Regions from separate parts of the Streptomyces sp. NPDC044002 genome, predicted to be linked through region 1. Evidence: riboswitches for the same ligand, from Rfam matches in the RefSeq annotation. Region 1 holds a riboswitch; each other region holds the start of a gene.
What was found. Region 1 has a riboswitch for cyclic di-AMP ahead of AC07A6_RS22460 (LysM peptidoglycan-binding domain-containing M23 family metallopeptidase). Riboswitches for the same ligand answer to the same signal wherever they lie in the genome.

Region 1 (4,865 bases):
TCGCGCGCACGTTCCCCGTGCGCACGACGGCCGTTCCCGTCTCCCCCGTCACCGCTCCCCGGCGAGGTCCAGGTCCGCGGCCCGGGTGCCGCTGTGCGGCGGGCCCTCCGGCGCCGGGGTGCGCCAGGGGTGGGCGATGGGCGTGGAGACCGGGCGCCACCAGGGCTCGACGGGCAGCGTGCCGGCGGGCTCGAAGGGCTCGCCGGGACGCGGGGCGGCGACGCGCTGGCCCGCGCCCTCGGCGGCGTCGAGCGTCCACTCGGCGGGCTCGGCCCAGGCGTGGAAGGCCAGGTTGAAGGTGCCCCAGTGGATCGGCAGCAGCGTGCCCGCCGGGGCGCCGCCCTGGAGGTCGAGGTGGGCCCGGAGGCCCTCCTCGGGGGTCATGTGGATGTCGGGCCAGTACTCCGAGTAGGCGCCGATCTGGATCATCGTCGCGTCGAACGGGCCGTGCTGGGCGCCGATCTCCTTGAAGCCCGGGAAGTAGCCGGTGTCCCCGCTGTGGAAGATCCGGTGCTCTCCGCTGCTGACGACCCAGGAGGCCCACAGGGTGAACTGCTGGTTGCGCAGGCCGCGCCCGCAGAAGTGCCGGGCGGGGGTGGCGGTGAGGGTGAGGCCCGCGACCTCGGTCGACTCGTTCCAGTCGAGCTCGCGCAGCCGGTCCGGGGAGACGCCCCACCGCTCCAGGTGCGCGCCGACGCCGAGCGGGACGGCGAAGACCGTGTCCGTGCGGGCCAGGGCCTTGATCGTGGGGAGGTCGAGGTGGTCGTAGTGGTCGTGGGAGATCACGACGACGTCGACGGAGCCCAGCGAGGCCAGCGGCACCGGGACGGGGTGGAGCCGCTTGGGCCCGGCGAAGGGGAAGGGGGAGCACCGGTCGCCCCAGACGGGGTCGAAGAGGACGCGGCGGCCGTCGATCTCCGCGAGGATGCTGGAGTGGCCCATCCAGGTCAGCCGGAGCCCGCTCGCCGGCGGCTTGGCCAGGTCGGCGAGGGTGGTCGGGTGGACGGGGATCGGCGCTTCGGGGCTGCGGCGGGCCCGCTGCTCCTTGTGGAAGTAGATCTTGGCGAACTCCGCCATGGATCCGGAAGGCCTGGTCCGGGCCCCCACCGGGTTCTGGAAGACGCCGTCGGCGAAGTTCGGCGAGCGCAGGATCCGCTCCAGCCGTGCGCCGGACGGGTCCGCGCCGAAGGCTTCGGGCCGCAGGGCGCGCAGCCGGGGACGCAGGGGAAGGGAGCCGGTCAAGGCGCCTCCTGGGAAGGTGCAGGACGGGACGGTCGAGTGCTACGACCATCCCAACGCACACCGGCCCCGGAGGATTCCGCCGCGCGGTGTCCGGGCCGCCGCCGCGGCCGTCACCCCGCTGCCGGGCCGCCGCTGCCCGTCCGCCGCTCCCCCTCCCCCGCGCTTCCGCTACAGCGGCAGCAGGTCCGGGCGCTTGGCCTCGACGTGGTCACCGGAGGACTCGCCGCGCAGCCGGCGGCCGATCCACGGGACGAGGTGCTCGCGCGCCCACTGGATGTTGTCGCGGGTCACGTCCACCGAGCCGCGCGGCGGGACGGGCGGCCAGGGCTGGTCCGGGTCGGCGGGCACCTCGTAGCCGAGGACCTGTGCGGCGCGCAGCGCGACGCGGGTGTGGCCCTCGGGCGAGAGGTGGAGCCGGTCGCCGTCCCAGGCCCGGCGGTCCTGGACGGTCTTGAGGGACCACAGGTCGAGCACGGGGCAGTCGTAGCGGTCGGCGATGGCGCGGACGTGGACGTTGTACGTCGCGATCTTGCCGCGCAGGTGCTTGAGGACCGGCACGCCCCGCGTGTCGAAGCCGGTGGTGATCATCACGAGGCCCACGGAGGCCTTGAGGTCGGCGAGGGCCGCCTCGAACCGCTCCGCGACGTCGTCCGGGTCGCTGCCGGGGCGGATGATGTCGTTGCCGCCCGCGCAGAAGGTGACGAGGTCGGGTGCGAGTTCCTTGGCTCTCGGGACCTGGTCGGCCACGATCTGGTCGAGTACTTTGCCCCGCACGGCCAGATTCGCGTACCGGAAGTCGTGCTCGTCGCGCTGATCGGCCAGGAGCACGGCGAGGCGGTCCGCCCAGCCGAGGTAGGAATCCCCGGGTCCCGGGTCCCCTACGCCTTCGGTGAAGCTGTCCCCGATCGCCGCGTACGAGCCGATGGTCTTCAGTGTCGTCGTCGTCGCTGCCACAGGACAGCATCCTTCACCTTGGCAACCAACCTACGCCAACGTAATGAGGGGTTGACGGGCCGTGATCTATACCACGCGGGGGATAAGGAATAAGTACACGCGGGGCCGGGACCCCCCTCGGGTCCCGGCTCCGCGCGCGTTCTCGTGCCGACGGCGGGTGCCGTCAGATGCTCACGCCCTTCGAGCGGAGGTAGGCGAGCGGGTCGACGTCCGAGCCGTAGGACGGGCCGGTGCGGATCTCGAAGTGGAGGTGCGGGCCGGTCACGTTGCCGGTCGCGCCGGAGAGGCCGACGGTCTGGCCGCCGGTGACGCTCTGGCCCACGGAGACGGAGAGCGAGGAGAGGTGGGCGTACTGGGAGTACTTGCCGTCGGCGTGCTTGATGACGACCTCGTTGCCGTACGCGCCGCCCCAGCCTGCGGAAACCACGGTGCCCGCGCCGACGGCCCGGACGGTGGTGCCGGTGCTCGCGATGAAGTCGACGCCGGTGTGGTAGCCGGAGGACCACATGGCGCCGCTCATGCGGTACTGGGTGGAGACGCCGCCGGTGACGGGGGCGGTGAAGCCGGACGCGGCGGCGGGCGCGGCGGGCACGGAGGCCTTCTCGCTCTTGGCGGCGGCGCCGGAGCCCTGGGCGGCCGCGCCGCCGGAGGTGCGGCTGGGCTTGCCGGCGGTGGTCTTGCCCGCGGCCTTCGGGGCGGGGGCCTTGCCGCCCAGCCCCTCGGGCGCGGCCGGAGCCTCGCTGGAGGATCCCTCGACCGGGGCCGCAGGGGCCTTCGGGGCGGGGGCCGCGTCCTGGCCGCCGACGAGGTTCAGCTTCAGGCCCGGGTGGATGAGGGAGGGGTCGGTGCCGACGGCCTCGCGGTTGTCGGCGTACAGCTGCTGCCAGCCGCCCTCGATGTGGCGCTCGGCGGCGATCTTGGAGAGGTGGTCGCCCGGCACGACCGTGTACACGGTGGGCGCGGCGGTGGGGGCGGCGGCGAGCGGGGCCTGCGGCGCCTGCGCGCTCTGCGCCGGCGCGGACGTCGCCGGGGCGGCGGCCGGGGCGGCGTTGGCGGCGGCGGCACCCATCAGCGGGAGCGCGAGGGCGGCTCCGCCGGTTCCGGCGACGGCGAAGCCGCGGGATATCGAACGGGACTTCGGACGGCGGTGCTTACCCTTTCCGGGCATGGCGAATTCCTCTCCGGCGCCTGCGAGGTGAGCTGTCGGGTTCGGACTGGAGATGTCCGGCCGTACGTGCGGAGCACGGGTTCGGCTTCACCCCTAGCTGCGCCGGAAATGATCCGGAACAGCGGCCTACCTGGTTCCCCCGCTCCTGCCGCGCGCGATGGTCGGGTGCGGTTCCCGGGCGGCGGCAGGATTAGGCGGTCCACCCGGATCGATCGCGAAGGTAATCGAGCGGGGCGCCGGGCAACAAGCCGCGAATTCCCTGACGGATTCGCAGATATGGGGGATCAATGGAATTCCGGTCACCCTGCGTCCATTCCGCACCATCAACAACCGCTCTCACAAGGCAATTCGGTTCCGGCGATCAGGCACGCACGGTCACCGTATGATCTGGCTCACGGGGCCGGGCCCGATCTCGCCTCCACATATGGCAAGTTGTTCCCAACCGGACCAATTCGGACACCGCGGACCCACACGGAGGAGTACACGTGACCCAGCAGATACCCCGGCCCCTTCCGGCCGGACCCGAACGCGGCGCGGAGATGACCGGAGTGCGCAACTTCCGTGACGTGGGCGGGTTGCCGACCACGGACGGACGGAGGGTCAGGACGGGACGACTGTTTCGAAGCGGACATCTGGCGCATGCCACCGAAACCGATACAGAGTTCCTCGCCTCGCTGGGGCTGCACACCGTCTTCGACTTCCGCAACGGAGCGGACCACGCCCTGGAGGGCCCGGACGTCGAACTGCCGGGCGTGCGCAACGTGAACATCCCGCTGACGGATCCGGCCGACGGCCGGGAGTTCTGGAAGATGGTCCGCGACGGCGAGCTCGACCAGCTCCGCGGCCTCCTGGGCGAGGGCCGGGCCGCCGCCCGCATGACGGACTCGTACCGCACGATCATCCGCACCCGCACCGCCGAACACAGCCGTGTCGTGCACGCGCTCGCGCTGGACAGCGTGCCGGCGCTGATGCACTGTGCCGCCGGCAAGGACCGGGCCGGGCTGTCGGTCGCGGTGACCCTGCTCGCGCTGGGCGTGGAGCGCGAGGCGATCGTGGCGGACTACCTGGAGTCCAACGTCCCGCACAACCGCTACCGGGTGCGCCGGGGCAGCGACGCGCCCGAGGCCCGCTCCCCCGAGGTGATGGAGCTGCTGGCGCCGCTGTTCGACGCCCGCGCGGAGTACCTGCTCGCGGCCTTCGCGGTCATCGAGGAGCAGTGGGGCGGGGTGGAGCGCTACCTCGCCGAGGGCCTCTCGCTCGCGCCCGGGTCCCTGGACCGGCTGCGGGACCGGCTCCTGGAGGGCTGACCCCGGACGGCCGGAGGGGGCCCGCCCGGGCCCCCTCCGGCGCCGCCGCGCCTCAGCGGTTGCCGACCGCCTGCTTCACCAGGGTCCGGCCGAAGTCCCACATCAGGGCGCCCCCGCCGTGCGCCTCTTCCATGACCTCCTCGAAGGCCCCGACGAACCGCTCCACGTCCGCCTCGTCCACGATGAGCGGCGGG
Region 2 (4,865 bases), on a different contig from region 1:
CGCGGTCCGCTCGCCGAGCTGCTTGAGCCGGGTCGCCGTCGAGAAGGTGGAGAACCGATCCCGGTTCCCGGCCATGGCCCCGCCTCCCCTGTGCGCGCACTACGCAATACGTCCCCGCACACGGTACGGGACCGAGTGCGGGGACGTACGGAGGCTGGGGCACCAGGGGTGTCCCCCGGGGGCCTTCGCCCTGAGGCGGTGTCAGCCCTTGAAGCGCGGGAAGGCGCTGCGGCCGGCGTACACGGCGGCGTCGTCGAGGATCTCCTCGATGCGCAGCAGCTGGTTGTACTTGGCGACGCGGTCCGAGCGGGCCGGGGCGCCGGTCTTGATCTGACCGCAGTTCACGGCGACGGCGAGGTCGGCGATGGTGACGTCCTCGGTCTCACCGGAGCGGTGCGACATCATGCACTTGAAGCCGTTGCGCTGGGCCATCTCGACGGCGTCGAGGGTCTCGGTCAGCGAACCGATCTGGTTCACCTTCACGAGCAGGGCGTTCGCGGAGCCCTCCTCGATGCCGCGGGCCAGGCGCTCGGGGTTGGTGACGAAGAGGTCGTCGCCGACGATCTGGACCTTGGAGCCCAGGCGGTCGGTGATGGTCTTCCAGCCGGCCCAGTCGTCCTCGAAGAGCGGGTCCTCGATGGAGACGAGCGGGTACGCCTCGACGAGCTCGGCGTAGTAGTCCGTCATCTCGGCGGCCGAGCGGGACTGGCCCTCGAACTCGTACTTGCCGTCCTTGTAGAACTCGGACGCGGCGACGTCGAGCGCGAGCGCGATGTCCTTGCCCGGGGTGTAGCCGGCCTGCTTGATGGCCTCGAGGATGAGGTCGAGCGCGGCACGGTTGGACTCCAGGTTCGGGGCGAAGCCGCCCTCGTCACCGAGACCGGTGGAGAGGCCCTTGGTGTGCAGGACCTTCTTGAGGGTGTGGTAGACCTCGGCACCCCAGCGCAGCGCCTCGGAGAAGGACTCCGCGCCGATCGGGGCGATCATGAACTCCTGGATGTCGACGTTGGAGTCGGCGTGCGACCCACCGTTGAGGATGTTCATCATCGGAACGGGCAGCAGGTGCGCGTTCGGGCCGCCGAGGTAGCGGAACAGCGGCAGGTCCGAGGCCTCGGACGCGGCGTGCGCGACGGCGAGGGAGACGCCGAGGATGGCGTTGGCGCCGAGCGAGCCCTTGTTGTCGGTGGCGTCGAGGTCGAACATGGCCTGGTCGATCAGGCGCTGCTCGGTGGCGTCGTAGCCGACGAGCTCCGGCCCGATCTGCTCGATGACGGCGAGGACGGCCTTCTCCACGCCCTTGCCCATGTAACGGTTGGGGTCACCGTCACGGAGCTCGATGGCCTCGAAGGCACCGGTGGAGGCGCCGGACGGAACGGCAGCACGGCCGGTGCTGCCGTCGTCGAGGCCCACCTCGACCTCGACCGTGGGGTTGCCTCGGGAGTCCAGGATTTCCCGGGCTACGACGACGTCGATGGACGGCACGAGCATCTCCTTCTGGGATGTGACGCTGGGTGTGCGGTGGCGTGTGGGCCGTGGGACGGCCCTGCCGACTAGAGCCTAACCGGCTCCGGGGTGTGGGCTGCCCGACCGCCCGGCTCCTGGGACGAAAAAGGGTCCGAATACCCGTCTTCCGGGACATAGGACCCTTGATTTCGTGCGCATGCGGGGGTGCCGGGCAGCGGAGGCCGGTGCTCCGGTTCCGGAATGCGGTGACCTGCGGACGACACGCCGCCGCCCGGCGCGTGGGGGGATACGCGCCGGGCGGTGGGGATGCTGCGGGGTGCCGCGAGTGTTACGCGGACGTTCAGGCGAGCTTCAGCTTCTGGCCCGGGAAGATCAGGTCGGCGTCGGAGACGGTGTCCTTGTTGAGCTCGAAGAGCTTCTCCCAGCCGCCCTTGACCTTGTTGGCGTCGGCGATGGTGCCGAGGGTGTCGCCTTCCTTGACCGTGTAGGTGCCACCGGTGGCCGGGGTGCCGGTCGACGGCTTCGACGGCTTCGACGGCGTCCAGTTGCCGGCACCGGAGCCGGAGCCCTTGGTCTCGGTCTCGGTCTTCGGCGTGGACGGCTTGGCCGGGGCGGGCTTCGCCGGGGCCGGCTTGGCCGGAGCGGGCTTGGCCGGGGCCGGCTTCGTCTCGGGCTTCGGCTTGGCCGGGGTGGTCGAACCGCCGCCGTTGTACGAGGAGTTGGACAGGCCGACGCCGCAGTGCGGCCAGGCGCCCTTGCCCTGGCCCTTGAGGACCTTCTCGGCGATGGCTATCTGCTGGCCCTTGGTGGCCTGGTTGGCCTGCGAGGCGTACGCCTTGCCGCCGTACGCGGCCCACGTGGAGGCGGAGAACTGCAGACCGCCGTAGTAGCCGTTGCCGGTGTTGATGGACCAGTTGCCGCCGGACTCGCAGGCGGCGACCTTGTCCCACTCGGCCGCGGTGGCGGCGCTGGCGGTACCGGCGGCCATCAGCGGGGCCGCGACGGCGACACCGGCGACACCGGCGAGCGTGACGATGCGGACGGCCTTGGAGCCGCGGCGGTGCTTGCCCTTGCCGGAAAGCAGCATGGATCTCTCCTCACCGACGCCTTCGAGGTGAGCTGTCGGGTTCGGGCGGATGAGTTGCCCGGTCACGCGGATTGCGGCGCGTGTCTTCACCCCTAGCCGGTACGCGGACCGTCTCTCAACGGCCTTTCCCGGCGCCTACCTTGGTTCCCCCGCTCCTGCCTTCGGCGCTTGCGCGACGACTGTTCCCTCCGTCCGCCGGCAGGATTCGGCGATGCGGTCGAAGGAGCCCGCGGTGGCGAGCGATTCAGAAGGTAGACAGGTCTCTCCCCGATGTTCAACGTGCGATTTTGGGGAGAAACCGGCCTACTTGCCACTCTCGGAAGCACGTTTGTGCAGGTGAGAGGGGGGTTTGCAACAGTTCCGGAACGAGACACGCCAGTTGTCCGGAAGAGATGCATGTCTCATTTGGCGATAACGGACATTCAACTCTTAATGGATGTCCGAACTGCCCCCTATTTCTTGGTTAGATCCAGGTTCTGCCCGGGCTTGATGAGGTCCGCGTCCCCACCGATGACCTGCTCGTTGGCCTTGTAGAGCTCGCCCCAACCGCCCTTGACGCCCTTGGCCTTCGCGATGTCCGAAAGGCTGTCACCCGGCTTCACGGTGTAGACGGGCTCCGCGGCGGGCGCTGACGCCGTGCCAGGCGCCGCCGGCACCTCGACGGCGGCCGGGCCGCGGTGCTTGCCCGAGCCGTCGGCCGCCCCGGCGGACGGGGTGCCCGTCGGGTCGCCCGGGGTGGCCGGGGCGGTGGGCGTGGCGCCCGGGGCGGGAGTGGCGCCCGGGGTGGCCGGGGCCGTCGGGGTGGCGCCCGGAGTGGTCGGGGTGCCCGGCGCCGTGGGCGTGGGCGTGCCCGGGGTGGGGGTGCCCGGCGTGGGCGTGGCGGGGTTGGTGGGCTGGACCGTGAAGTCCGGCTCGGGCATGACGGGCAGTCCGCTGGAGGGGCCCAGCGGGTAGTCCGGGAGCCCGCTCGGGTTGGACGACGCGCCCGGCGCCGGGGTCGGGGCCCCGAAGTCCGTGGACGGCTTGCCCTTGCCCGTCTTCGGCACCGAGTCGTCGGGCCGGGTCGGGGTGGGCGCGACGGGCCCGGGGTTCAGCTTGTCGCCCGGGTCCACCTCGGGCGCGGGGCCCTGCTGGGTCAGCCCGGCCGAGGCGGAGCACAGCGGCCACGCCTGGGGGCCCTGGGAGGCCAGCACCCGCTCGGCGACCGCGATCTGCTGGGAGCGGCTGGCGAGGTCGGGGCGCTCCGCGTACGCGAGTCCGCCGGCGTTGCGCCACTGCTCCAGGGTGAACTGCAGGCCGCCGTAGGCGCCGCTGCCGGAGTTCGCGCTCCAGGTGCCGCCGCTCTCGCAGTCGGCGACCTTGTCCCACGTGGCGGTGTCGGCCGCGTTCGCACCTGTGGCGGCGAGCAGCGGCATGGCCAGCGCGGAGCCTGTGACTCCTGCGGTGACGACGATCGCGGGTACCTGGCGGGGGCGTCTGTGGCGGCCGTTCCCGGGAAGCATGAGACTGCACCTTTCGCATAACGGCGGGGTAACGGCAGAACCTAGCCGCCTTCGAACGGATGTCACAAGTTCGACGGTGGACCTATGTAGGAACTGACTTCCGGTCAGTCCGGCTTCCCCCGCGCCCTCAACCGTTCGGGACTGTGAAGCGGACGGGGAGGGTGCGCAGGCCCCTCATGATGAGCCCGCCGCGCCAGCGCAGGTCCGTAGGGGGAATCGCAAGTTCCAGATCCGGCAGACGCTTCAGCAAAGTTCCGAGCGCCGTCTGCCCTTCGAGACGGGCCAGCGGAGCGCCGAGGCAGTAGTGGATCCCGTGGCCGTATCCGAGGTGCTGGTTGTCACTCCGGGAGAGGTCCAGGGTGTCCGGTTCGGCGAACCGCTCCGGGTCGCGGTCGGCCGCCGCGAGGACCACCAGCACGGGGTCCCCCGCCGCGATGTCCTGCCCGCCGAGGGTCAGCGGCCGGGTGGCGAACCGCCAGGTGGCGAGCTCCACGGGGCCGTCGTAGCGCAGCAGTTCCTCGACGCCGGTCTCCAGCAACGCGCTCTCCCCGGCCGCGAGGGAGGCCTGGAGGCGCTCGCGCTGGTCCGGGTTCATGAAGAGGGAGTGGATGCCGTTGCCGATGAGGTTGACGGTCGTCTCGAAGCCGGCGAAGAGCAGGATGAAGGCCATCGCGGTGGCCTCCGCCTCCGTCAGGTGGTCTCCGTGGTCACTTGCCCGGATCAGATCGGAGATGAGGTCATTGCCCAGATCATCCCGCTTGCGGTGGATGAGTTCCCCGAGATAGGTACGCATCTGCTTCACCGAGCGGGCG
Region 3 (4,865 bases), on a different contig from region 1:
CGGCCTGCGGGTCTCCCTGGAGGTCCCGGCCTCCCGGCTGCCGAAGGCGCTCGCCCTGCTCGCGGAGGCCCTGAGCGCGCCCGCCTTCGCCGACGGCGAGGTCGACCGCCTGGTGCGCAACCGGCTCGACGAGATCCCGCACGAGCTGGCCAGCCCGCAGCGCCGCGCCGCCAAGGAGCTCTCCAAGGAGCTGTTCCCGGCCGCGCTGCGCATGTCCCGCCCGCGCCAGGGCACCGAGGAGACGGTCGCGCGGATCGACTCCGGGGCCGTACGCGCCTTCTACGAGGCCCACGTACGCCCCTCCACCGCCACCGCGGTGGTCGTCGGCGACCTGACCGGCATCGACCTGGACGCCCTGCTGGCGGACACCCTGGGCGCCTGGACCGGCGACACCGCCCCGGCCCGCCCCGTGCAGCCGGTGACGGCCGACGACACGGGCCGCGTGGTCATCGTGGACCGGCCCGGCGCCGTCCAGACGCAGCTGCTGATCGGCCGGATCGGCCCGGACCGGCACGACATCGTCTGGGCCCCGCAGGTGCTCGGCACCTACTGCCTCGGCGGCACCCTCACCTCCCGCCTGGACAAGGTGCTGCGCGAGGAGAAGGGCTACACCTACGGCGTGCGCGCCTTCGGGCAGGTGCTGCGTTCGACCGCCGACGGCAAGGGCGCCTCGATGCTCGCCATCAGCGGTTCGGTGGACACCCCCAACACGGGTCCGGCGCTGGAGGACCTGTGGAAGGTGCTGCGGACCCTCGCGGAGGGCGGACTGACCGACGCGGAGCGGGACGTGGCGGTGCAGAACCTGGTGGGCGTGGCCCCGCTGAAGTTCGAGACGGCCGCCTCCGTCGCCGGCACGCTGGCCGACCAGGTCGAGCAGGAGCTGCCGGACGACTACCAGGCGCGGCTGTACGCGCGGCTGGCCGAAACCGGTACGGCGGAGGCCACTTCGGCCGTGGTGAACGCCTTCCCGGTGGACCGTCTGGTCACCATCCTGGTGGGCGACGCCGCGCAGATCGAGGAGCCCGTCCTGGCCCTCGGGATCGGTGAGGTCACCGTCGTCTCCAACTGAGCGGCGCGAGACCCGGGACGGGCCGGGATCCGGCCCGTCACCAGGGGGCTCCGGTGGAACATCCACCGGAGCCCCCTTTGTCCGTTTGATGGCGTGGTTGCAGGTATGCGGTGTGGCGTACGCAACAAAAGCGCTCGTCTGTTTGGCGATTGACTGATGATCCGCCTAGCGTCGGCCGTGCTGTTCGTCAGTTTGTACCCGCCGCACCCGCGGCACCGGACAGCGATCGCCGAGTCCCCGTCAGGCGCGAGCCTGGGGAGCCGGGGACCCACATGTCCCTGGGGTGAATCGGACCCCCTCGTCAGAGGAGGCCCGTAGGAGACCTTCCTGCTCCGAACCCGTCAGCTAACCCGGTAGGCGAGAGGGAAGGAAAGGATCACCCCCTTCATGGCGTTTGGCAGTCGTGCCGCCGGTTCTGGTAAGCACCGTGGTTCCAGCCGTCTGAGCCGCAAGACCGCCGGCTTCGCCGGCGTCGCCGCCCTCGCCACCACGGGCGTGGTCGGCACCCTGGCCGCTCCGGCCTTCGCGGCGGACAACAGCAGCTCCCCGTCCATGGAGGAGACCGGTCAGAACGCGATCGTCGTCGCCGACGGTCTGCAGGACGACATCGAGGTCCAGGCCGCCACCCAGCAGAGCGCCGCCGAGGCCGTCGCCGCGCAGGCGCAGGCCGAGGCCGAGGCGAAGACGCGCGCCGCCGAGGCGAAGCGCACCGCCGAGGCCAAGGAGAAGGCCGAGCGCGAGGCCGCCGAGAAGGCCGCCCAGGAAGAGGCCCGCAAGCGCCTCAACACCTTCGTCTCCCCCATCGAGGGCTCGTACGTCAGCACCTCGTACGGCGCGGGCGGCGGCATGTGGTCCTCCGGCAGCCACACGGGCATCGACTTCCACGCCGATTCCGGCACCTCCGTCCACGCCGTGGGCGCGGGTACCGTCGTCGAGGCCGGCTGGGGCGGCGCCTACGGCAACAACGTCGTGATCCGTCACAACGACGGCACCTACACCCAGTACGGCCACCTGGACTCGCTGAGCGTCTCCGCCGGCCAGACGGTCACCCCGGGCCAGCAGATCGGCCTGTCGGGCTCCACCGGCAACTCCAGCGGTCCGCACCTGCACTTCGAGGCCCGCACCGGCGCCACGTACGGCACGGACATCAACCCGCTGGCCTACCTGCGCAGCCACGGCGTGGGCATCTGACCCGCAGGTACGCAGCACGCTTCACCGAAGAAGGCCCCGGCTCACAGAGCCGGGGCCTTCTTCGTATTTCCAGCCCTGTTTCCAGCCCTGTTTCCGGCCCCGCTCGGAATTCACCGCGTTGTGCAATAGAGTCGCAGCACGGCCACGATAAACCGAACCGAAACCAGCGGAGGTCCGGCCTTGCGTATTCCGGCGCACGCGGTGTGCACAGCGATTCGCGACGACATCGTCTCCGGTTTCTTCGGGCCGGGCGGCCGGCTGACCGAGGAGGTGCTCGCCCGCCGCTACGGGGTCTCGCGCGTCCCGGTCCGCGAGGCGCTGCGGACCCTGGAGTCCGAGGGCTTCGTCATCACCCGGCGGCACGCGGGCGCCTGCGTGGCCGAGCCGACCGCGCAGGAGGCCGCCGACCTGCTGGAGCTGCGGATGATGCTGGAGCCGCTCGCCGCCTCCCGGGCCGCCCGCCGGCGCACCGACGGCCACCTCAAGGTGTTGCGCGGACTGGTCAGGCTCGGCCGGGAGCGGGCCGGCCGGGCCCAGGGGGAGGACCTGCGCTCGCTGGGGAGCTGGTTCCACGAGACGCTGGCCCAGGCCTCGGTGAGCCCGGGGCTGATCGCCCTGCTGACCCAGACCCGGCACAAGATCGCCTGGATGTACGTGGTGGAGGCACCCGCGCAGCCCGCGGAGTGCTGGGCCGAGCACGCCGCGATCGTGGACGCCGTCGCACGCGGCGACGCGGAGCGGGCCAGGGCCCTGACCGCGCTGCACGCGCAGCGGTCGGCCGGGGCGCACCGGCCGCGGGTGAGGAATCCGCAACCTGCCGTAAACACGGCGAGCTCTCCGAATTAACAATTCCCGTATACAACGGAGGGATATCCCGGCCGGCCCGGACGGATCGGATGGCGGCGGAATTCCCGCCCGCTTTTATCCTGCTGTGGCCCGGCCGCGTCCCGTCGCGCAGAATTCGCGGATTCCCCGAACGCGAAAACGCGGAAGCCGCAGCCCCCGGGGTGGTGGGGACTGCGGCTTCCGGTCTACCGGACCCGAAGGGTCAGACGGTCTCGGGGAGCTCCTCGAGACCCTCGGCGACCAGCTTCGCGAGGCGGTCGAGCGCGGCGTCCGCGCCCTCGGCGTCGGAGGCCAGGACGATCTCCTCGCCGCCCTGGGCGCCCAGGCCCAGGACCGCCAGCATCGACGCGGCGTTGACGGGGTCGCCGCCGGCCTTCGCGATGGTCACCGGGACTCCGGAGGCGGTGGTCGCCCGGACGAAGATCGAGGCGGGACGAGCGTGCAGGCCCTCGGCCCAGCCGACGTTGACGCGGCGCTCTGCCATGGTGATGCCCTTCAGGTTCTACGGGTTGTCTAGACCAGTCTCTCACGCCGTCCGGAATGCTCGGACCGACCTTCGGCCCGTGTCCACCGCCGTTCGACCCTCCCCAGCTTGCACTGGTTCGCCCCGGTGCGCCGCATTCGCCGCGCGCTCGCCGAACGGGCCGCCCACCGCACCCGCACACCCGGCCGGACCGCCCCTTAAGGTGGCCCCATGACCACCGCGTCGGACCCCTCGTACCCGGCCCACTGGGAAGCGGACGTCGTGCTGCGCGACGGCGGCACCGCCCGGATCCGCCCCATCACCACCGAGGACGCGGGCCGCCTGGTCAGCTTCTACGAACAGGTCTCGGACGAGTCGAAGTACTACCGCTTCTTCGCGCCCTACCCCCGCCTCTCGGACCGCGACGTCCGCCGCTTCACGCACCACGACTACGTCGACCGGGTCGGCCTCGCCGCGACCATCGGCGGGGAGTTCATCGGCACGGTCCGCTTCGACCGCATCGGCCCCGACGGGCGGCCCGCCTCCGCCCCCGCCGACGAGGCCGAGGTCGCCTTCCTCGTCCAGGACGCCCACCAGGGCCGCGGGGTCGCCTCCGCCCTCCTGGAGCACATCGGCGCGGTGGCCCGGGAACGCGGGATCCGCCGGTTCGCGGCCGAGGTGCTGCCCGCCAACACCAAGATGATCAAGGTGTTCACGGACGTCGGCTACCAGCAGAAGCGCAGCTTCGAGGACGGCTCCGTCCACCTCACCCTCGACCTCGAACCCACCGCCGAGTCCCTCGCCGTCCAGCGCGCCCGCGAACAGCGCGCCGAGGCCCGCTCCGTGCAGCGCCTCCTCGCCCCCGGCTCCGTCGCCGTGATCGGCGCCAGCCGCTCCGGCTCCGGCGTGGGCGCCACCGCCCTGCGCAACCTGCGCGACGGAGGCTTCCGCGGCCACCTCTACGCCGTCAACGAGTCCCGCGCCCCCGGCATGGAGGGCGACCTCCTCGAAGGCGTACGGGCCTACCGCGCCCTCGCCGACATCGGCGCCCCCGTCGACCTCGCCGTGATCGCCGTCCCCGCCGGCCGGGTCCCCGACGCCGTGGCCGCCTGCGGCGAGCACGGGGTGCAGGGGCTCGTGGTGCTGTCCGCCGGATACGGCGAGAGCGGCCCGGCCGGACTCGCCCGCCAGCGCGAACTGGTGCGGCAGGTCCGCTCGTACGGGATGCGGCTCATCGGACCCAACGCCTTCGGGGTGATCAACACCGCCCCCGAGGTGGAGCTGAACGCCTGCCTC

Region 2: linked by a shared signal. The riboswitch ahead of AC07A6_RS11500 (transglycosylase family protein) and the one ahead of AC07A6_RS22460 (LysM peptidoglycan-binding domain-containing M23 family metallopeptidase) in region 1 are both predicted to bind cyclic di-AMP.
Region 3: linked by a shared signal. The riboswitch ahead of AC07A6_RS00330 (M23 family metallopeptidase) and the one ahead of AC07A6_RS22460 (LysM peptidoglycan-binding domain-containing M23 family metallopeptidase) in region 1 are both predicted to bind cyclic di-AMP.

The regions. Positions count from the first base shown of each region.
Region 1 is NZ_JBWKEZ010000030.1:55,305-60,169, reverse strand. It holds gene AC07A6_RS22470 (MBL fold metallo-hydrolase) at 49-1,242, opposite strand; gene AC07A6_RS22465 (SGNH/GDSL hydrolase family protein) at 1,411-2,196, opposite strand; gene AC07A6_RS22460 (LysM peptidoglycan-binding domain-containing M23 family metallopeptidase) at 2,360-3,364, opposite strand; cyclic di-AMP (ydaO/yuaA leader) riboswitch at 3,369-3,531, opposite strand; gene AC07A6_RS22455 (tyrosine-protein phosphatase) at 3,850-4,671, shown strand; gene AC07A6_RS22450 (aspartate aminotransferase family protein) at 4,724-4,865, opposite strand, start outside.
Region 2 is NZ_JBWKEZ010000011.1:120,363-125,227, reverse strand. It holds gene AC07A6_RS11510 (FtsB family cell division protein) at 1-75, opposite strand, end outside; gene eno (phosphopyruvate hydratase) at 202-1,488, opposite strand; gene AC07A6_RS11500 (transglycosylase family protein) at 1,805-2,551, opposite strand; cyclic di-AMP (ydaO/yuaA leader) riboswitch at 2,554-2,728, opposite strand; gene AC07A6_RS11495 (LysM peptidoglycan-binding domain-containing protein) at 3,004-4,053, opposite strand; gene AC07A6_RS11490 (cytochrome P450 family protein) at 4,181-4,865, opposite strand, start outside.
Region 3 is NZ_JBWKEZ010000001.1:84,148-89,012, forward strand. It holds gene AC07A6_RS00325 (M16 family metallopeptidase) at 1-1,069, shown strand, start outside; cyclic di-AMP (ydaO/yuaA leader) riboswitch at 1,287-1,444, shown strand; gene AC07A6_RS00330 (M23 family metallopeptidase) at 1,457-2,260, shown strand; gene AC07A6_RS00335 (GntR family transcriptional regulator) at 2,441-3,106, shown strand; gene AC07A6_RS00340 (HPr family phosphocarrier protein) at 3,309-3,590, opposite strand; gene AC07A6_RS00345 (bifunctional acetate--CoA ligase family protein/GNAT family N-acetyltransferase) at 3,801-4,865, shown strand, end outside.